Regions from separate parts of the Cupriavidus sp. 05N38 genome, predicted to be linked through region 1. Evidence: predicted binding sites of a transcription regulator. Region 1 holds the regulator's gene; each other region holds the start of a gene.
The links. Region 1 encodes sigma-54, which starts transcription at its own class of promoters, with help from an activator protein. Its sites were predicted from a motif close to TGGCANGNAANCTGCTTT; they were not measured.
Positions count from the first base shown of each region.

Region 2: AC1DK4_RS16255 (ammonium transporter) is a predicted target of sigma-54. The motif match lies at 2,461-2,478, and genes of this name have one in related genera.
Region 3: AC1DK4_RS14525 (circularly permuted type 2 ATP-grasp protein) is a predicted target of sigma-54. The motif match lies at 5,066-5,083, and genes of this name have one in related genera.

Region 1 is NZ_JBFTNF010000003.1:87,361-94,512, forward strand. Features, by position in the region: gene AC1DK4_RS03475 (KpsF/GutQ family sugar-phosphate isomerase) at 1-956, shown strand, start outside; gene lptC (LPS export ABC transporter periplasmic protein LptC) at 972-1,601, shown strand; gene lptA (lipopolysaccharide transport periplasmic protein LptA) at 1,691-2,335, shown strand; gene lptB (LPS export ABC transporter ATP-binding protein) at 2,380-3,165, shown strand; gene AC1DK4_RS03495 (RNA polymerase factor sigma-54) at 3,313-4,788, shown strand; gene hpf (ribosome hibernation-promoting factor, HPF/YfiA family) at 4,838-5,188, shown strand; gene ptsN (PTS IIA-like nitrogen regulatory protein PtsN) at 5,593-6,048, shown strand; gene hprK (HPr(Ser) kinase/phosphatase) at 6,126-7,097, shown strand; gene AC1DK4_RS03515 (PsiF family protein) at 7,063-7,152, shown strand, end outside.
Region 2 is NZ_JBFTNF010000019.1:120,488-127,639, reverse strand. Features, by position in the region: gene AC1DK4_RS16275 (SDR family oxidoreductase) at 1-142, opposite strand, end outside; gene AC1DK4_RS16270 (CreA family protein) at 251-742, opposite strand; gene AC1DK4_RS16265 (acyl-CoA thioesterase) at 768-1,253, opposite strand; gene AC1DK4_RS16260 (HU family DNA-binding protein) at 1,451-1,732, opposite strand; gene AC1DK4_RS16255 (ammonium transporter) at 2,510-3,712, shown strand; gene AC1DK4_RS16250 (mechanosensitive ion channel family protein) at 3,934-4,773, shown strand; gene AC1DK4_RS16245 (Bcr/CflA family multidrug efflux MFS transporter) at 4,799-6,019, opposite strand; gene AC1DK4_RS16240 (hypothetical protein) at 6,314-6,901, shown strand; gene mdoH (glucans biosynthesis glucosyltransferase MdoH) at 6,985-7,152, opposite strand, start outside.
Region 3 is NZ_JBFTNF010000016.1:101,488-108,639, forward strand. Features, by position in the region: partial or broken gene AC1DK4_RS14505 (DNA internalization-related competence protein ComEC/Rec2) at 1-1,291, shown strand, start outside; gene AC1DK4_RS14510 (MurR/RpiR family transcriptional regulator) at 1,203-2,141, opposite strand; gene edd (phosphogluconate dehydratase) at 2,429-4,315, shown strand; gene AC1DK4_RS14520 (gluconokinase) at 4,515-5,015, shown strand; gene AC1DK4_RS14525 (circularly permuted type 2 ATP-grasp protein) at 5,297-6,769, shown strand; gene AC1DK4_RS14530 (alpha-E domain-containing protein) at 6,891-7,152, shown strand, end outside.

The sequences.
Region 1 (7,152 bases):
CACTTCGGCTTGCTCGCGAGACCCTCCAGATCGAAGCAGACGCCGTTGCCGCCCTTGCGGGCCGCCTGGACGGCGAATTCGCGCATGCCGTGCAGCTCACGCTGGAGTGCAGCGGCCGCGTGGTGGTGTCGGGCATCGGCAAGTCCGGGCATATCGGCCGCAAGGTGGCCGCTACGCTGGCGTCGACCGGCACGCCCTCGTTCTTCGTGCATCCTGCCGAGGCCAGCCACGGCGACCTCGGCATGGTCACGCGCGACGACGTGCTGATCGCCTTCTCCAATTCCGGCGAGACCGCCGAGCTGCTGTCGATCCTGCCGATCGTCAAGCGCATCGGCGCCAAGCTGATCTCGGTGACCGGCAATCCCGGCTCCACGCTGGCCAAGATGGCCGACGCCCACCTCAATGCCGGCGTCGAGAAGGAAGCTTGCCCGCTCAACCTGGCGCCGACCGCCAGCACCACCGCCGCGCTGGCGATGGGCGACGCGCTGGCGGTGGCGGTGCTCGACGCGCGCGGCTTCGGCGAGGAAGACTTCGCCCGCTCGCACCCGGGCGGCGCGCTCGGGCGCAAGCTCCTGACCCATGTGCGCGATGTCATGCGCAGCGGCAACGCGGTGCCCAAGGTGCGCGAAAGCACACCGCTGGCACAGGCGCTGATGGAAATCACGCGCAAGGGCATGGCCATGACCGCCGTGGTGGATCCGGACGATCACCTGATCGGCGTGTTCACCGACGGCGACCTGCGCCGCCTGCTGGAGACCCCCCGCGACTGGAAGACGGTGCCGATCAGCGAGGTCATGCACCGCGCGCCACACGCCGTGGGCCCGGACCAGCTGGCCGTGGAAGCGGTGCAGGTGATGGAGGCGAACCGCATCAACCAGATGCTGGTGGTCGACGCCGAGCACCGCCTGGTCGGCGCGCTGCATATCCACGACCTGACCCGCGCCAAGGTCATCTGAGGGCGGCCACAGCATATGCGGGATCTCCTGTCCTCCGTGAGCCGGCTCGGAATGCGGCTGCTGCCACTGCTGCTGATGGCGCTGGTGGCGGGCAGCACTTTCTGGCTGGTGCAGGTCAACTCGCCGCGCGAAGCCGCCACCGGCCCGGTCGGCAAGAAGCACGAGCCGGATTACTACATGATCCATTTTTCCGCCACGGAGCTTGCCGAGGACGGAAACACCAAGATGCGCTTCACCGGCGACAAGATGACCCACTTCGAGGACGACCAGACCTACGAAGTGACGCGCCCGGCCATGCGCGCCTATGAGATTGACCGCCCGCCGGTGACCGGCCACTCCGACCGCGGCACCATGAATGCCGAGGGCTCGGTGGTGGACCTGTTCGGCAACGCGCTGATCGTGCGCGCGCAGGGGCCCGATCCCGCCAAGGATCCGCAGATGACCGCTGCGTCCGAGTACTTCCAGGTGCTGGTCAACGACGACATCGTCAAGACCGACAAGGCCGTCAAGCTCACGCGCGGCCCGTCGGTGATGACCGCCAACGGCCTGATCTTCAACAACGTCACCCGCGAAGTACAATTGCTGGGTAACGTACACGGCACCATCATTACGGGGCCGCCGGCCAGCGCCGCGAAGCAGCCCTGACGAAGCCTGACGCGCCGCGCCCGGAAACAGCCAAGAAACGAAGCCGCCCGCGGGCCAGAGCCGCCCGCGCCAACCGCCACCACGCCAATATGAATCCATTCCTGACGACATCGTCCTGTCGCCGTCGCAGCACGGCTGCCCTGCTGACGCTGGCAGCCATGCTCGGCCTTGCGCTGGCCGCGCCCGCCCGCGCCGAGAAGGCCGACCGCGACAAGCCACTGGTGCTGGAGGCGGACAATGCCAGCTACGACGACGTCAAGCAGGTGTACGTACTGACCGGCAACGTGGTGCTGACCAAGGGCACCATGGTGCTGAAGTCCGATGCGGCCGAAGTGCGCACCGACCCCGAGGGCTACCAGTACGCCGTGGCCACCTCGAAGGCAGGCAAGCAGGCCTATATCCGCCAGAAGCGCGACAACGTCGACGAATACATCGACGGCTGGGGCGACCGCATCGAGTCCGACGGCAAGCAGGAAATCTCCAAGCTGATCGGCCGCGCCCGCATGGCGCGCCTGGCCGGCGCCAAGCTGGTCGACGAGATCCGCGGTGCCGTGATCACCTACGACAGCCGCAACGAGTTCTACACGGCCACCGGCGGCGCCGAGAACGCCACGGCAGGCAGCCCGTCCGGACGCGTGCGCGCGGTGCTCTCGCCGCGCCAGGAGCAGCCCGCCAGCGGCGCCGCCGCCAGTCCGCTGCCGCTCAAGCCGGCCCCTGCCCCCGCCAACCCCTGACGCCGGCGCGCAGCAGCGCCGCCCGATCCACGGATTCAGCCTTCATGACCGCTACCCAAACCGAACCGTCCCAGCCCAACGTCCTGACCGAGAGCAGCACCCTGGTCGTGCGCCACCTGAAGAAGCGCTACGGCTCGCGCACGGTGGTCAAGGACGTGTCGCTCGACGTGAAGAGCGGCGAGGTGGTCGGGCTGCTGGGTCCCAACGGCGCGGGCAAGACCACTTCGTTCTACATGATCGTCGGGCTGGTGGCGCTGGACGAAGGCGACATCGTGCTCGACGACAAGCACATCAGCGGCCTCGCCATCCACGAGCGCGCGCGCATGGGCCTGTCCTACCTGCCGCAGGAAGCCTCGGTGTTCCGCAAGCTCAACGTGCAGGAGAACATCCGCGCCGTGCTCGAGTTGCAGGTGCACGACGGCAAGCCGCTGTCCAAGGCGGATATCGAGCGACGCCTGGACTCGCTGCTCGACGACCTGCAGATCGCCCACCTGCGCGAGAATCCGGCGCTGTCGCTGTCCGGTGGCGAGCGCCGCCGCGTGGAAATCGCCCGTGCGCTGGCTTCCGCGCCGCGCTTCATCCTGCTCGACGAACCGTTCGCCGGCGTGGACCCGATCGCGGTGGGCGAAATCCAGCGCATCGTCAGCTTCCTCAAGGCACGCAACATCGGCGTGCTCATCACGGACCACAACGTGCGCGAGACGCTTGGCATCTGCGACCACGCGTATATCATCAGCGAAGGCACCGTGCTGGCGTCAGGCCAGCCCGAAGACATCATTGCCAACGAATCGGTGCGCAAGGTCTACCTGGGCGAGAACTTCCGCATGTAACGCGGGGCGCGGCCTACTGCCGCGCAGCCGGGATATTCGCGGCCAGGCGGCGTTCATGTCGCCTTTCATCCTGCAAACGATCACGGCGGCATCAGCGATAGCAATTTCCGTTCCAACGGCATGGAAGTTGCGCATAAAATAGGTCGCATGAAACCGTCGCTACAGCTCCGCCTCTCGCAGCATCTCGCGCTTACGCCGCAACTCCAGCAGTCGATCCGGCTGCTGCAACTGTCCACGCTCGAACTGCAGCAGGAAGTTGAGCAAGCGCTCACCGAGAACCCCCTGCTCGAACGCGAAAACGACTGGATCGAAAGCCCGCTGCGCGTGGGTGCCGATGGCTCCGTCAACCTGCAGAGCGCGCCCGCGCCTGCGCCCGCCGATGGCCAGGGCACCAGCGAGAACCGCCCCGACGGCGCCGCCGATGGCGACGACAACTACGCCGACAGCGGCGAGGATTACGGCAGCGACTGGAGCCTCGACGACTTTGCCCGCCGCCCGCAGGGCGACGAGGACGAAAAGACGCCGATGCAGCTGCGTGACGCCGAGCCGACGCTGCGCGAGCACCTGATGGAGCAACTCGCGCCGCTGAAGATTTCCATGCGCGACAAAGGGCTCGCGATCTTCCTGGTCGAGTCGCTGGACGACGACGGATACCTTAGCGCTTCGCTCGAGGAGATCTGCGCCGAACTGCCCGAGGAACTCGAGTTCGAGATCGACGAGGTACACGCCGTCCTGACCCTGCTGCAGAGCTTCGACCCGGCCGGCGTAGGTGCGCGCAACGCCGCCGAATGCCTGGCGCTGCAACTGCGCCGGCTCACCCATCCGCAGCGCGAACTGGCCCTGACCATCGTCACCAGCCACCTGGAGCTGCTCGCGGTGCGCGACTACACGCGCCTGAAGAAAGCGCTGCAGGTCGACGAGGCCGACCTCAAGGCCGCGCACGAACTGATCCGCTCGCTCGCCCCGTATCCCGGCCATGCCTATAGCCGCCCCGAGGCGGATTTCGTGGTGCCGGATGTTTTCGTGCGAAAAATGAGCGGCGGCTGGATCGCGCAACTCAATCCGGATGTGATGCCGCGGCTACGCATCAACGATATGTACGCGCAGATTTTGCGCGGTGCAAAAGGCGATTCAGGGGCTGCCGGACTGCAGCAAAAATTGCAGGAAGCACGCTGGTTGATCAAGAATATCCAGCAGCGCTTCGACACCATATTGCGCGTCGCACAAGCGATTGTCGAACGTCAAAAGAACTTCTTCACCCACGGGGAAATTGCGATGCGCCCCTTGGTTTTGCGGGAGATTGCCGATACACTGGGTCTACACGAGTCCACCATCTCTCGGGTGACAACCAATAAATACATGGCAACGCCGATGGGGACTTTCGAGCTGAAGTATTTCTTCGGCAGTCACGTATCCACAGAAACCGGCGGCGCGGCCTCTTCAACGGCAATTCGAGCGTTGATCAAGCAACTCATAGGAGCCGAAGATCCCAGGAATCCCCTGTCGGATAGCAGGATCGCCGAACTGCTCGGCGAGCAAGGCTTCGTGGTGGCGCGCCGTACCGTCGCCAAGTACCGCGAGGCGCTGAAAATCCCTGCCGTAAATCTCCGCAAGTCTTTGTAGCCGAGTTGCATCGCCTGCCTGATGCAACTCTTTCAGAAGGAGAAACGCTATGAACTTCAAGATCAGTGGACACCACTTGGACATCACGCCCCCGCTGCGTGAGTACGTGGAAACGAAACTGGAGCGTATCGTCAGGCATTTCGATCAAGTCATTGGCGTAAGTGTGCTGCTATCTGTCGACAATACAAAAGAAAAGGACCGGCGGCAGTACGCGGAAATCAATCTACATCTCAAGGGCAAGGACATCTTTGTCGAAGCGCATCACGAAGACCTGTATGCCGCTATCGACGCGCTAGTCGACAAGCTCGACCGGCAGGTSRTTCGCCACAAGGATCGCGTGCAAAGCCACGACCGCGAAGCGGTCAAGTATCAATTGGCCGCAGCGCAGATGCAGCAATGACCGTGCCTGGCGGCCCACCTAGGGGGCCGTCGGTGTCAGTCCCTTGAAACCAGAACAAGCCGCGCCCGATGCGCGGCTTTTTTGCGCACATTTTTGTGGCGTTCTCCCGCATTTACGGCCGGTATCGAATCACGCAAGGGGATTCCGCAAGGCCACGCTCCCGGTGTATGCTGTGCAATACATAAGCAATAGCGCGGCAATTTTTCCGTGCGCGCGGCACCGCTTCCGCGCATCGGCTATTGCAATGCACAAGGCGGGGGCGGGCCTGCTCTATAATGGCCAGACGCCCGACACCGGCATGGGATAACCGGTGAAACGAGGGCACGAGCCTTTCTATCCCCTTTGCCTGGTGCGGCCCTCTCCTGGCCACGGGCCTGCTTACTAGAAAAACCTGCGCATTCCACATGAATCGTTTGGCTAAATTGCTGCCACCCGGCAACATCAACCTCGACGTCAGCGTCACCAGCAAGAAGCGGGTGTTCGAACAGGCCGGGCTCCTCTTCGAGAACAACCATGGCGTAGCGCGCGCTACCGTGACCGACAACCTGTTCGCCCGCGAATCGCTGGGCTCGACCGGCCTCGGAGCCGGGGTTGCCATTCCGCACGGTCGCATCAAGGGCCTCAAGCAGCCCCTGGCCGCCTTCATGCGCCTGGGCGAGCCGATCCCCTTCGAGTCGCCTGACGGCAAGCCGGTGTCGCTGCTGATCTTCCTGCTCGTGCCCGAACAGGCTACCCAGCAGCACCTGGAGATCCTTTCCGAGATTGCCCAGCTGCTGTCCGACCGCGAAATGCGCGAAGGACTCGCTACCCTGCCCACTCCCGATGCCGTGCACCAGTTGCTGACGCAATGGCATCCCTGACCCGCCGGGGCAAGCCCTGCCCGGCCAACAGGGCCGTTGCCTCCCCGGCCTGAAAGCCTGTCCCCCGAAAGCACCGCATGGAACTCACTGGCGTCACCTCGCAGTCGATCTTCGACGACAACGCAGCCGACATCAAACTCTCCTGGGTCGCTGGCCTGGAAGGGGCCGACCGGGCCTTCGACGTTGAGTTCGCGCGTGAAGCCACGTCCGCCGCCGATCTCGTCGGGCACTTGAACCTGATCCACCCGAACCGGATCCAGGTGCTCGGCAAACCCGAAATCACCTATTACCAGCGTCTCGACGACGAAATGCGCAAACGCCAGATGGGCGAGCTGATCCTGCTCGAGCCGCCCTTCCTGGTGATCGCGGACGGCATGGAGCCACCCCCCGACCTGGAACTGCGCTGCACGCGCTCGTCCACGCCCCTGTTCACCACGCCGGTATCCTCGGCCGCGGTCATCGACCACCTGCGGCTCTATCTGTCGCGGATTTCCGCGCCGCGCGTGACCATGCACGGCGTGTTCCTCGACATCCTCGGCATGGGCGTGCTGATCATGGGCGAGTCGGGTCTGGGCAAGAGCGAACTAGGCCTGGAACTGATCTCGCGCGGACACGGACTGGTGGCCGACGATGCGGTGGACTTCGTGCGCCTGGGGCCTGACTTCATCGAAGGCCGCTGCCCGCCGCTGCTGCAGAACCTGCTCGAAGTGCGCGGACTGGGCCTGCTCGACATCAAGACCATCTTCGGCGAGACTGCGGTGCGCCGGAAAATGAAGATGAAGCTGGTGGTGCAGCTGGTGCGGCGCAACGATGGCGAGTTCGAGCGCCTGCCGCTGGATTCCCAATACCTCGACGTGCTTGGCCTGCCGATCCACATGGTCAAGATCCAGGTGGCGGCCGGCCGAAATCTCGCCGTGCTGGTCGAGGCCGCCGTGCGCAACACTATCCTGCGCCTGCGCGGCATCGATACGCTGCGTGATTTCATGGACCGCCAGCGTGCCGCGATGCAGGCCGATGTCGCTTCGCGCGGCCAGGGCCGCCTGCTCTGACAAGCGGTTTCTGCGCCACTTTTCGTTTGCTTATATTGCTGCAAGCATGAAGAAG
Region 2 (7,152 bases), on a different contig from region 1:
GCGCGGCCAGGACTTCCAGCGGCTCGGCGGTACGGCCGGCAAACACCACGCGGTAGCCCGCCAACAGCAGCGCCTGGGCCACTGCCTTGCCGATGCCGCGGGCCGCGCCCGTCACCAGTGCAACCTTGCCTTGCTCACTCATGCTGTTCTCCGAAAAAATAATGGGATCTGCCACGGGCTGGCTGGCGTGCCCGGTCGGCGGGATAGGAATGCTTGCCGGCGGTAAGCGGGGGATGTGTTCGTCGGGCGCCTATTTGACTGGGATCGGCGTGTCCGCCGCCACCGGCACCGCCGTCACGCTGTTCTGAGGGCTGCCGGAAACGATGCGGTCGGAATACGTCAGGTAGACCAGCGTGTTGCGCTTGCGGTCGACCGTGCGCACCACGTGCAGGGCCTTGAACAGGATCGACATGCGCTCGGAGAACACATTGTCCTGCTGGCGCAGCGGGCCCTTGAAGCTGATCGGCCCGACCTGGCGGCAGGCGATCGACGCCTCGGGCGGGTCTTCCGCCATGCCGAGCGAGCCCTTGATGCCCCCGGTACGCGCGCGGGAAACGTAGCAGGTCACGCCCTGCACCTCCGGGTCGTCATAGGCTTCGATCACCACCTTGTCCGAGCCCGTCATGCGGAAGTTCGTGCTGACGCTGCCGATTTCCTCGGCATGCGCCGCCGGCAGGGCCAGCAGCGCCGCCAGCAAGACCGGCACGGCCAGCGCAACGCGGCCCGCCAGGCGGGTCGTCATGGTACGCACGCCGGCTCCCTCCACCTCAGGACACCGCGCCGGTGATTTCGTCATGGCGCTTTTCCATTTCCTGGCGCAGCTGGCGGCGCAGCTGCGCGGCGYCGAAGCGCTGGCGCTCCACCTCGTCGCGCGGCTGCAGCGGCGGGACTTCGGCCGGCGCACCATTGTCGTCTACCGCCACCATGGTGAAGTAACAGCTATTGGTATGGCGCACCAGCTTGCTGCGGATGTTCTCGGTGATGACCTTGATGCCGATTTCCATGGAGCTGCGGCCGGTAAAGTTGACCGCCGACAGGAAGGTCACCAGTTCGCCCACATGGATGGGCTGGCGGAACACCACCTGGTCGACCGAGAGCGTCACCACATAGCGCCCGGCGTAGCGGCTGGCGCAGGCGTACGCGACCATGTCGAGGTACTTGAGGATGGTGCCGCCGTGCACGTTGCCGGAGAAGTTGGCCATGTCCGGTGTCATCAACACGGTCATGGAAAGCTGGTGGGACAGGTCATTCATGATGAAAATCCGGGTTTTCGAAACTGCCGGGCGGATCCGCGAAGGCCAGCCGGAGGGCCGGCGCCGACGATCGGCAGTGTAACCCGGAACGGCCGCCGCGCCGTGCCTGGAGGCGCCCCGGACAGCCGGCCGGGACAATAAAAAAGCGGCCTTCGAGGCCGCCTTCTCATTTCAATGGCGCTGCAGACGCGAACTGCTTACTTCTTCTTGTTCACAGCGTCCTTGAAGCCTTGGCCGGCGGAAAACTTGACCGTCTTGGCGGCCGGAATCTTGATGGTCTCGCCGGTGCGCGGATTGCGGCCGGTGCGCGCAGCGCGCTTGCCCGAGCCGAAGCTGCCGAAACCCACCAGCGTTACCGAATCACCCTTGGCAACCGCCTTCTTAATGTTGTCCAGAGCAGCATTCAGCGCGCGCTCTGCTGCAGCATTGCTCAGTTCCGCGTCAGCGGCGATGGCAGATACCAGTTCACCTTTATTCATGGCTGATTTCCCTTGTTGGTCGTCGTCATCGGAGTGTCTGCCACGCGGCAAATCACCGATCGGCGCAGTCTAATCTGCGCTTTACGCATTGGGCAATCCCCAGTGGCACCAATGCAACGAAAAAAGCCGCAAATCCTTGAGTCAAGCGCCTTTGCGGGGAATTTACCCCCCCTTTTCCGGGCTTTCAAATGCGGCTGCTGGCGGTATCGGGAAATCGAACATGCGTACGCGCGCAGGACCGCGATGCCCCGCGGCGATCCTGGCATTTGCCGACACCCGCGGCCAACGGCAAAGCGCCGCTCTGTGCGCATGCACGACGGAGGGTTCAGAACATTCTCTGCGTCTTGCGCCCGCGATTTCGCTAGTCGATTGCGCTAGTCGATTGCGCTAGTCGATTGCGTTAGTCGATTGCGCTTGTGATTCGGCCTGCGATTCGGCTTGCGATTGCGCCGGCCATTGCGCCGGCCATCCTGCTCGCCAGCTTTTTGCACCAATATGGTAACACCGCTCTTTTTGGTGCATACAAAGTGAGATGTTTCGCCCCAAAACAAGGCATTGCCTCATATTGGCGCAAGCAGAACGCGCGGCGCGGGCGCACGCCGCCGTGTCATCCGCCGCTTCCCGGCTGCACGCTCGCCGGGGCGCGTGGGCTCCGGGCAGGCCGCGCGCGACAATCCGGTGCGTGATCCACCAACTCGGTGCAATTTTCGCACCGTCCTGGCTCAAACTGGAACGGATATTGCATACCAGTGCTCCCATTTTGAGCATGAGGAATGTATGGACAATTGGAAGAGCGGCACCGACGCCCTGTTCATCCTGCTGGGGGCGATCATGGTGCTTGCCATGCATGCGGGCTTTGCCTTTCTTGAGCTAGGCACCGTACGCAAGAAGAACCAGGTCAATGCACTGGTCAAGATCCTGGTGGATTTTGCGATTTCCACGATCGCCTATTTCTTTATCGGCTATACGGTAGCTTATGGGGTCGAATTTCTCGCCAGCGCCCAGACGCTGGCGCAAAGAAGCGGTTATGAGCTGGTGAAATTCTTCTTCCTGGCGACATTCGCCGCGGCCATCCCGGCGATTATCTCGGGCGGCATCGCGGAGCGTTCGCGCTTCAATCCCCAACTGGTGGCGACCTTCGTCCTGGTCGGCCTGGTCTACCCCTTCTTCGAAGGCATCGCCTGGAACAACCGCTTCGGCGTGCAGGACTGGATCGCCTCGGTCGCCGGCGCGCCCTTCCACGACTTCGCCGGCTCCGTCGTGGTCCATGCCATGGGCGGCTGGATCGCGTTGCCGGCCATCCTGCTGCTCGGCGCGCGCCGCGGCCGCTACCAGAAAGATGGCCGCATCAGCGCACACCCGCCCTCCAATATCCCGTTCCTGGCGCTGGGCGCGTGGGTGCTGGCGGTGGGCTGGTTCGGCTTCAACGTCATGAGCGCGCAGACCGTCGACAAGATCAGCGGACTGGTCGCCATCAACTCCCTGATGGCCATGGCCGGCGGCACGCTGGCCGCCTGGGCGGCCGGCCGCAACGATCCCGGCTTCGCCTATAACGGGCCGCTCGCCGGGCTGGTGGCGGTGTGCGCGGGCTCGGATCTGATGCACCCGCTGGGCGCGCTGGTGACCGGCGGCGTGGCCGGCGTGCTGTTCGTCTATCTGTTTACGCTGGCCCAGAACAAATGGCACATCGACGATGTGCTGGGCGTGTGGCCGCTGCACGGCCTGTGCGGCGCGTGGGGCGGCATTGCCGCCGGCATCTTCGGTGCGCAGGCGCTGGGCGGCATCGGCGGGGTTTCGCTGGGCGCGCAGGCGATCGGCACCCTGCTGGGCATTGTCATCGCCCTCGTGGGTGGCACCGTGGTCTATGGCACGCTGAAGAAGGTGGTCGGCATCCGGCTGGATGCCGAATCCGAATACAACGGCGCCGACCTGTCCCTGCATCGCATCTCGGCCACGCCGGAGCGCGAAACCAACTGGTAGATCGACGCGGCAAGGCAGCCGCCTGCCGCTCCCGCCGCTCCCGCCGCGGCACGCCGGGCCAGCCAGGCCCGCCGTGCCGCGCGATTTTGTGCTTGAACTTCCGCTCGCGGCAAAGCAATAATGCCTTGACCGCCCCCGCGTCACGCCCTCGCCGCGCCCGGGCATCCGCTGCATGATGTTCGTTGCTTGTGAACCTGCAAGAGCCAGCAAGGGAGAACGCGATGGATGCCACAACGCTGCAGAAGCTCCAGGATGTCGTGGTCGCCTATGCGACCGAATTCGGGGTCAAGATCCTTGCCGCCCTCGCCTTCTGGGTGATCGGCCGCTGGCTGATCCATGTCGTGGTACGCCTGGTCCAGGGCTCGTTGTCCAAGCAGAAGGTCGATCCGACGCTGCTGCGCTATGTCGGATCCATCGTCACGGTCACGCTGAACGTGGTGCTGGTGATCGGCATCCTCGGCTATTTCGGCATCCAGACCACCACCTTCGCCGCGCTGATCGCAGCGGCCGGCATCGCCGTCGGGATGGCGTGGTCGGGGCTGATGGCCAATTTTGCCGCGGGCGCTTTCCTGGTGGTGCTGCGGCCATTCAAGGTGGGCGATTTCGTCACGGTGGCCGGGGTGACAGGCACTGTCAGGGAGATCGGCCTGTTCGCCACCACCATGGACACGCCCGACAACGTGCTGACGGTGGTCGGCAACAACAAGATCTTCGCCGACACCATCCAGAACTTCAGCGCCAACGCCTACCGTCGTGTCGAGCTGAAGGCCCAGCTGTCCGGCAGCACCGATACGGCCGCTGCCATTGCCCTGCTCAAGGAACGCATCGCCGCGTTGCCGAACGTGCTGGCCGAACCCGCGCCCGACGTCGAGATCCTCGAGTTCACCCTGGTGGGGCCGGTCCTGGCCGTGCGCCCCTACTGCCATACCGATCACTACTGGCAGGTGTATTTCGACACCAACCGCCTCATGCGCGAGTGCTTTGGCGAGGCGGGCTACGCCGCGCCGATGCCGGCCCAGCTGGTGGTCCTGCAGCAAGGCAGCAGCAACGCCGCAGCCTGACCGTGCTCCGGCACGCTGGCGCGGCTCACGCGTGGCGCTGCGCCTGCATGCCGGCGCGCCCGACCATGCGCATGCCCACGGCCCCGACGCCGCATACGGCCATGACCACCGCGAGCGGCAGCGCGCTGCCATCGCGCCAGAGGCTGACCGCGGCGCCGGCGAGCGTGCCCAGCGAAAACTGCAGCGTGCCCATCATCGCGGAGGCCGTGCCGGCCCGGTGCCCTTGCTGGGCCATGGCGAGCGCCGAGGCATTCGGCAGGATGCAGCCCAGGCTGGCGATAAACACGAAAAAGCCCGCCAGGAGCACCGGCAGCGATGCCATGCCCGCCAGCGCCGCCGCGGCCAGCAGCACGCCAGCCGCGCACGGCGCCACCAGCGCGGCACGCAGCACGTGGTCGAGCGGGCGGGTGCGCGCCAGGCGCGCATTGAGCTGCGACATTGCGATCAGGCCCAGCGCATTGGCACCAAACACGAAGCCGTAATGAGAGGGCGCGATGCCATGCAACTCGATCAGCACGAACGGCGACCCCGCGATATACGCGAACATGCCAGCCTGCCCGCAGCCGGCCGACAGCGAATAGCCCACGAAGCTGCGGTCGCGCAGCAACTGGGCGTAGTTGGAAAGCACATGCCCGAGGCGCAGCGGCATGGCGCTGGCGTGGTCGAGCGATTCCTCCATATAGCGGTGGACCACCAGCAGGATCGCCAGGCTGCTGCCGCAGAGCAGCCAGAAGATGGCGCGCCAGCCGAACGCCCCGAGCACGGCGCCGCCGATGACCGGCGCCAGGATCGGCGCCAGGCCCATGACCAGCATCAGCGAGGAAAAGGCCCGCGCGGATTCATGGGCTTCGAGCCGGTCGCGGATGACCGCGCGCGCCATCACCATGCCGGCGCAGCCGCCCAGCGCCTGCAGGAAGCGCCACAGCATCAGCGCTTCGACATCCCGCGCGAGGGCGCAGCCGGCCGCCGCGGCAGCGTACACCAGCAGCCCGACGTAGAGCGGCGGCTTGCGGCCGAAGCGATCGCTGATCGGACCATAGAAGGCCTGCCCCACTGCCAGCCCGACCAGGAACGTGCCCAGCGTCAGCTGCACGCGGCCGATGTCCACGCCGAGATCGCCCGCCAGCGCGGGGAAACTCGGCAAGTACATATCGATGGACAGCGGCGCCAGTGCTGTCAGCGAAGCGCATACCAGGAGCCAGAGTGGAAAACGCGCGGACTGGGGTGCGCGGGTGGAACGGGTCATCGGGACATCCAGAGGAACTAGCAAGCGCGCCGGCAGCGGCAGGGCCAGGGGCAAGCGAGACACGCAAGGCGAGGCGAAAGACGTAATTGTTGCATACCGTAACAAGCTGCGTATTCGGCGCGGCAAGCGTGGATGATGCGGGCCCGCGCCCGCGGTTCGCGGGGTGCCGCTTTCAACGCCAGCGGGGCCAAGGGTACAATGCCACCCTGTCGGCCGCCCGGGGCGGACGGTCAAGCAGCCCGACGCACCGCGGAAGCCCGCTCACCGGCACGGTTTCCGGCAACGTTTTCCTGCATGAGAACAAGATACGCTCTGCTTTCCGCTTTACTGACCCTGGCTGCCGGCGCGGGCAGCTTGCCGTGCGCGCACGCGGCCCCAGCTCCGGTGCCGGCGCCGGCCAAGGCCGCCGTGTCGGCCGCGTCCGCCCCGGCGGCGCCTGACGAGGCCGAAGCGCTGGCGCAGATGCTCAAGGGCGCGGCCACCGGCCAGAACACCGGCGCGGCCGGCGTGCCCGAACTGCTGCGCAACACGGCGCGCCCGGACAATATCCTGGCGCGCGCCTGCCGCCAGCTCAACGACGCGCTGCCCATCGAGATCGACGGCGAAACACGCCTGCGCCGCTGCCAGTCGGTGCCCGGCAAACACGTACTCTTTCAGCTGGAACTCACCAAGTACCGCGGCCCGATGCTGGATCTCGCCAGCTTCGAGCTCAGCTATGCCGCGCCGTTGCAGCGCAATATCTGCGCCAATCGCGACGTGGAAATCCTGACTAAGCTGGGCGTGAGCATGATGTTCCGCTACATGACCCGCAACGAACGCAGCGAACGCCGCGTGGGCGACGTCTATATCAACTCCCCGATCTGCGCCTCGGCATTGCGCTAGGCGACGCTCCTCTCCCCCCGAATCCGCGGAGCAAAAAAAACCGGCACCCCGCAGGGTGCCGGCATGCCAGGGCGTGCGATGAATCAGGCCAGGCGCGGCCGCAGCGGCACCACATTGGCCGCGCGCCGCGGCAGGATGCGCGTTTCCTTCCAGCGCGCGTGCGCCAGCGCGGATCCCCATACCAGCTCATGCAGCCTGGCCAGCGCGAACGGATCGCCCAGCAACAAGTGCTTCTGCGCGGCGCTGAGTTC
Region 3 (7,152 bases), on a different contig from region 1:
GCGGTGGCAGCGCGCGCGCCACGCGCTGGCGCAGGCCGCGCGCACGCAATGGGTCGTGACCATCGGCCTGGTGCCGCTGACCCTGCTGTTGTTCCAGCAGGTTTCCGTGATCTCCCCGCTGGCGAATGCGGTGGCGATTCCGCTGATCAGCCTGCTGGTGACGCCGCTGGCACTGCTTGCGGCTGCCTTGCCGGCACCGGCGGCCGGCTGGCTGCTGGCGCCGGCGCACTTGCTGCTGGACTGGCTGATGGTTGCGCTCGAGGCGATGGCGGCGCCGCCGTGGGCGGTCTGGCAGGCGGCGCGCGCCGGCCCGCTGGCGGTTGCCCTGGCGCTGGCCGGCGCGCTGGTGTTGCTGGCCCCGATGCGCTGCGGACTGCGTGCGCGCCTGCACGGCGCCATGTTGTTGTTGCCGATGGTGCTGGCCGGGCGGCAGCCGGTGGCGCATGGCGAATTCCGCGCCACCGCGCTCGATATCGGCCAGGGCACCGCGGTCCTGGTGGAGACGCGCTCGCACGTGCTGCTCTACGACGCCGGGCCAGCCTATGGCTGGGGCGCCGACGCGGCGCAGCCGGGCAACAGCGCCGGTGCGCGCGTCATCGTGCCTTACCTGCGCGGCGCCGGCGTGCGCGCGCTCGACCGCCTGGTGATCAGCCATGAAGACGCCGACCATGCCGGCGGCGCGCGCGACGTGATGGCGGCGCTGCCGGTGCAGGCAGTGCTGACGGCCGCGCCAGCGGCGCACCCGCTGCTGGTGCTGCCCCCCGGCATGGCATTGCCCGCTGTCGGTCCCTGCGCGGCGGGGCAGGCGTGGGAATGGGACGGCGTACGCTTTTCGATGTTGCATCCGCTGCCGCAGGCGGCAGGCAATGCCGCGTTCGACAGCAATGCGCGTTCGTGCGTACTGAAGGTGGCGGGCAGCGGGCGCAGCCTCTTGCTGACCGGAGACATCGGCCGGCGCGATGAGGCCGCCTTGCTGGCGCGCCTGCCGGGGCAAGACCTGCGCGCGGACTTCCTGCAGGTGCCGCACCATGGCAGCGGCACCTCATCGAGCGCGTCGTTCCTGGCCGTGGTGGCGCCCGAGCTGGCGTTGTTCCAGCTCGGCCACGGCAACCGCTACCGGCATCCGCGCGCGGACGTGTGGGAGCGCTACGCCTCGCGCGAGATCGCCCGCTACCGCAGCGACGAGACCGGCGCGGTGCAGATCACGACGCGGGGCGGCGCTTACGCGCTGCAGGCTTACCGTCAGCACGAGCGGCGCTACTGGCGCGCGGCGCCGCCTGCGCCCCGTTGACCTGGGCGGGTTCGGCCTGGGCGATGCGGCGCTCGCGCAGGTGGGCCTTGGCGCGCTGCAGGCCGGCAGAGACAATGTCGGCACGCTCCAGCGCAACGCCCGCCGCCAGCACGTCGCCCAGCACCAGGTGGCAGATGCGCGAGGTCATCGGGGTGTAGACCTCGCTGTCTTCCTCGACGTCGGAGAACACGCAGACATCGGCCAGCTTGGCCAGCGGCGAGCCGCTGTGCGTCAGCGCCAGCACGCTGGCGCCGCTCGCGCGGGCCAGCGTGGCGGCGGCCAGCATGTCCCAGGTGCGGCCGCTGTTGGACACCAGCACGGCAACGTCGCCCGGGCCGAGCAGGGCGGCGGACATGCTGAACACGTGCGAATCCGAGTAGGCGGTGGTGGGGATGCCGAGGCGGAAGAACTTGTGCTGGATGTCCAGCGCGACGATGCCGGAATTGCCGCAGCCATAGAACTCGATGCGATGCGCCGCGGCGAGCAGCTTGATGCCGTGCTCGATCTGATCCGCGGACAGCGCGTTGCGCACCGTCATCAGGGTGGCGATGGTGCGGTCGAACACCTTGCCGGCGATATCGGCGGGGCGGTCCTCGGCCTTGACGTCCTGGTGCACGAAGGGCGTGCCGCCACCGACGTTCTGGGCGAACTGCAGCTTGAACTCGCGGAAGCCGTCGTAGCCGAGCGCGGCGCAGAAGCGCGCGATGGTGGGTTGCGAGACGCCCGCGCGTTCGGCCAGTTCGGGCATGGACAAGCGGATCACGCTGGCGCCGTGGCGGGTCACGTAATCCGCCAGGCGGCGTTCGGAGGGGCGAAGCGTGTCGTAGACAGCAAGAATTCGGTCGCGCATGGTGGGGGAGGCCGGTGTTGGCGTGCCGGCGATTTCGTCGGGCATGCCTGCCGGATTCATGTGCCGGCGGTTCGATGAGTATGTAGATATTCTACATAAATGGCGATGGAATGCCGCGCCTGTGAGCCCGCGTTTCTGCTAGGGATTTCACCTATTCCGGCCATATTTGAGGATTAGTCGACGCATTGTGATCCATGCGCGAGATGCTTTTGTCGATCCTTTCTATATAATGTAGAAAATCTACAAGAAAACACGTTCACGGATCTACAAACCAGGAACTCCCACGAATGTCGCAAGCCCTCCATTCCGAAGTGCAGGCCGTCACCGCGCGCGTGGTCGCGCGCAGCCAGCGCGGTCGCGCTGCCTACCTGGCGCGCTGCGAGCGGGCCCAGCAAGAACTGGGGCCGCTGCGTGGCTTGTCGTGTGCCAACGTGGCGCACGGCATCGCTGCGCTGCCCGCGCATGACAAGCTCAAGCTGCGGGTCGAACATGCCGCCAATCTCGGCATTGTCACGGCCTACAACGACATGCTTTCCGCCCACCAGCCGTACGAGCGCTATCCCGGCGTGATCCGCGAGGCCGCCCGCGCGGTGGGCGCGGTGGCGCAGGTGGCGGGCGGCGTGCCGGCGATGTGCGACGGCATCACGCAAGGCAATGCCGGCATGGAGCTGTCGCTGTTCTCGCGCGACGCCATCGCCATGGCCACGGCGGTATCGCTGTCGCACAACACCTTCGACGCCGCCGTGATGCTTGGCGTGTGCGACAAGATCGTGCCGGGCCTGCTGATGGGCGCGCTGCAGTTCGGCCACCTGCCGGTGGTGTTCGTGCCGGCCGGGCCCATGGCGACGGGCCTGTCCAACAAGGAAAAGGCGCGCGTGCGCCAGCTCTACGCGACCGGACAGGTTGGCCGCGAAGCCTTGCTGGAGGCAGAGTGCGAGGCCTATCACGGGGCCGGCACCTGCACCTTCTACGGTACCGCCAACAGCAACCAGTTCCTGATGGAGATCATGGGCCTGCATATGCCGGGCTCGGCCTTCGTCCATCCGGACAGCGGCCTGCGCGACGCGCTGACCGCGGCCGCCGCGCAGCGCGCGCTGGCGCTCACGGCCCGTGGCCCGGACTACCTGCCGCTGGCACGCATCGTCGACGAACGCGCGGTGGTCAACGCCATCGTCGGCCTGCTGGCCACCGGTGGCTCGACCAACCACACCATCCACCTGGTGGCGATGGCACGCGCGGCCGGGATCGTGATCGACTGGGACGATTTCGACCGCCTGTCGCGCATCACGCCGCTGCTGGCACGGGTCTATCCCAACGGCTCGGCCGACGTGAACCATTTCCATGCCGCCGGCGGCGTGGCCTACGTGATCCGCCAGCTGCTCGCAGCCGGGCTGCTGCACGAAGACGTGGAAACCGTGGCCGGCCGCGGGTTGGCGCGCTATACGCAGGAACCGGTCATGACCGACGGCGTGCTGCGGTGGCGCGACGGCCCCACCGCCAGCGGCGACGCGGCGGTGCTGGCCAGCGCGGTCGAGCCGTTCTCGCCCGAAGGCGGGCTGCGCCTGCTGCAGGGCAATCTCGGCCGCGGCATGATCAAGGTGTCGGCGGTGGCGCCCGAGCACCGCGTGGTGGAGGCGCCGGCGCGCGTGTTCGATTCGCAGGAAGGCCTGCAGGCCGCCTTCGAGGCCGGCGAGCTGACCGGCGACATGGTCGCGGTGGTGCGCTTCCAGGGGCCCAACGCCAACGGCATGCCCGAACTGCACCGCCTCACGCCGGTGCTGGGCTCGCTGCAGGACGCCGGGCACAAGGTCGCGCTGGTGACCGACGGCCGCATGTCGGGCGCCTCCGGCAAGGTGCCGGCGGTGATTCATGTGTGTCCGGAGGCGCTTTCTGGCGGACCGCTGGCGCGCGTGCGCGACGGTGACCGCATCCGCGTCGACGCTGTCGCCGGCACGCTCGAATGGCTTGGCGGCGCGCCCGGCGAATCCGCGCTCGAGGCGCGCGCGCTGGCGCCCTCGCCGGACGACGACTTCGCCAGTTTCAGCGTCGGCCGCGGCCTGTTCGGGCTGTTCCGCCGCCATGCGCGGATCGCCGAAGAGGGCGGCAGCGCGCTCGACCTGTCCGAGGCCGACGCGCCTGGCGCTGTCCAAACCGCCGTGGCCGTCGCACAATAGGCCGCGCCCCGGGCAATTCATCCGTTTTGTGCCCCTGTCCGCCGTCCGGCGGGCAGGGGCGACCCCAAGCCTGCGCACGCCAGACCTATCATGGAACATGGCTGCAGGGACGGGCGGTTTCCAGGAACCACCCGTCGCACGGCGCGGGGACTACCGACAAGGATGGGAAAACCATCCGATCACGATCGTTGGAGCAGACATGATCTACATCCTGATGGGCGTTTCCGGCAGCGGGAAAACCACGGTCGGCCAGTTGCTGGCCAAGAACCTGCATTGCGGCTTCCATGACGCCGATGAATTCCACAGCGCGGCCAACAAGGAGAAGATGCATAACGGCATCCCCCTGACCGACGAAGACCGCTGGCCCTGGCTGGCCGCCATGCGCGCGGCGATCGACGCGGCCCGCGCCGAGGGCCGTACCCATGTGTTCACCTGCTCGGCGCTGCGCCAGGTCTACCGCGACCGCCTGTTGCCGTCCGAGGGCGGCGTGACCTTCGTCTATATGAAAGGCGACGCCGCGGTGATCGGCGGGCGCCTGTCCGAGCGCAGCGACCACTTCTTCAACCCGGCCTTGCTGCAAAGCCAGTTCGAGACGCTGGAAGAGCCGAGCGACGCGCTGGTGCTCGATATCCGGCAGACGCCGGAGGCGCTGGTGCAGCGCATCCTGGCCCAGGTGCCCGCGACCGCGGCGGTGCGCTAGGGGGGTGACTCCGGTCCGGGGCGCGCTTTTCCCCTTGGGCGCGCCGGGGCTGGCAGGCATCTTGCTACATATATCATCGATGGCGCGGACGCTTGCTGCTTGCGGCTTTCGTGGCCATGGGTATCATCCCAATCAGGACAGCACTTCGACGCATGACGCATGGCCAGCGGCTTCGCCGGCCCGGGTGGTGGCCTCGAAATGCTGTGCCGGGAAGAACAAGCCAATCAAAACGGGATCGCCGGCAGCTTGGGCGGCGCCCAAATCATGGGGGAACGGCCATCATGGCGGCGCGGTTTTTCGACGAGATGCTCGATTGGCAAGATGGCGTGGCAGCGGCAATCCACGCGGGGCAGCCCCTGCCGGCAGGGGCGGTGCGCGGGCACTACAAGCAGTTCGCGGACTGGCTGGCGCGCCAGTCCGAAGGAACCATGGGCAACAAGCGCGCGGAGGCGGACCTGATCTTCCGGCGCGTGGGCATCACCTTCGCTGTCTACGGCGACAAGGACGAGTCCAACAGCGGCACCGAGCGCACCATTCCGTTCGACGTGATTCCCCGCATCTTTCCCGCCAGCGAGTGGGCCACGCTGGAGCGCGGGCTGCGCCAGCGCGTATCGGCGCTGAACCGCTTCATCCATGACATCTACCACGGCCAGGACATCATCCGCGCCGGCGTGATCCCGCCCGACCAGATCTACAACAACGCCCAGTACCGGCCAGAGATGCTCGGCATCGACGTGCCGCGCGACATCTACGCCCACGTGGCCGGCATCGACGTGGTGCGCGCGGGCGAGGGCGAGTTCTACGTGCTGGAAGACAACCTGCGCGTGCCCTCCGGCGTGTCCTACATGCTGGAAAACCGCAAGATGATGATGCGGCTGTTCCCGGACCTGTTCGCGCGCAACCGCGTGGCGCCGGTGGCCCACTATCCCGACCTGCTGCTCGACATGCTGCGCGGCGTCTCGCCGCAGAACATCGCCGATCCGACCGTGGTGGTGCTCACGCCGGGCATGTACAACTCGGCCTACTTCGAGCACGCCTTCCTCGCGCAGCAGATGGGCGTGGAACTGGTCGAGGGCAGCGACCTGTTCGTGCAGGACGAGCACCTCTACATGCGCACCACGCAGGGGCCGCAGCGCATCGACGTGATCTACCGTCGCGTCGACGACGATTTCCTCGATCCGCTCGTGTTCCGTCCCGACTCCACGCTGGGCGCGGCGGGGCTGCTGTCGGTCTACCGTGCCGGCAACGTGACCATCTGCAATGCCATCGGCACCGGCGTGGCCGACGACAAGTCGATCTACCCCTACGTGCCCGACATGATCCGCTTCTACCTCGGCGAGGAAGCGATCCTCAACAACGTGCCGACCTATATGTGCAGGCGCCCCGACGACCTGCAGTACGTGCTCGACCACATGGACGAACTGGTGGTCAAGGAAACCCACGGCGCCGGCGGCTACGGCATGCTGGTGGGGCCCGCCGCCACGCGCGCGGAGATCGACACTTTCCGTGAAGTGGTGCGCGCGCGTCCGGAGCAGTACATCGCGCAGCCCACGCTGGCGCTGTCGACCTGCCCGACCTACGTGGAAGCGGGCATCGCGCCGCGCCATATCGACCTGCGGCCCTTCGTGCTGTCGGGCAAGGATGTGCGCATGGTGCCGGGCGGGCTGACGCGCGTGGCCTTGCGCGAAGGCTCGCTGGTGGTCAATTCGTCGCAGGGCGGCGGCACCAAGGACACCTGGGTGCTGGAGCGCTGAAGCGCCGGAATGGCCGGATGCGGGGCGCGCCAGGCGTGCCCGCGGATTGTTGGGATTGCCGCGCCGCCGCTGTCCATGCGCGGGCGGCGTGGACGAACAGCGCAGTACGAGGGGACTGACCATGCTAAGCCGCACCGCCGACCATCTGTTCTGGATGGCGCGCTATACCGAACGCGCGGAGAACACCGCGCGCATGCTCGACGTGAACTACCAGACTTCGCTGCTGCCGCAATCGGCGGAAGTGGCGGAGCAGGGCTGGTGGGCGATGCTCGACATTTCCGAGCTGACCGCCGTGTTCGACAACAAATACGGCCTGCTCACGCGCGACGATGTGATCGACTTCATGGTGCGCGACATGACCAATCCGTCGTCGATCATGAGCT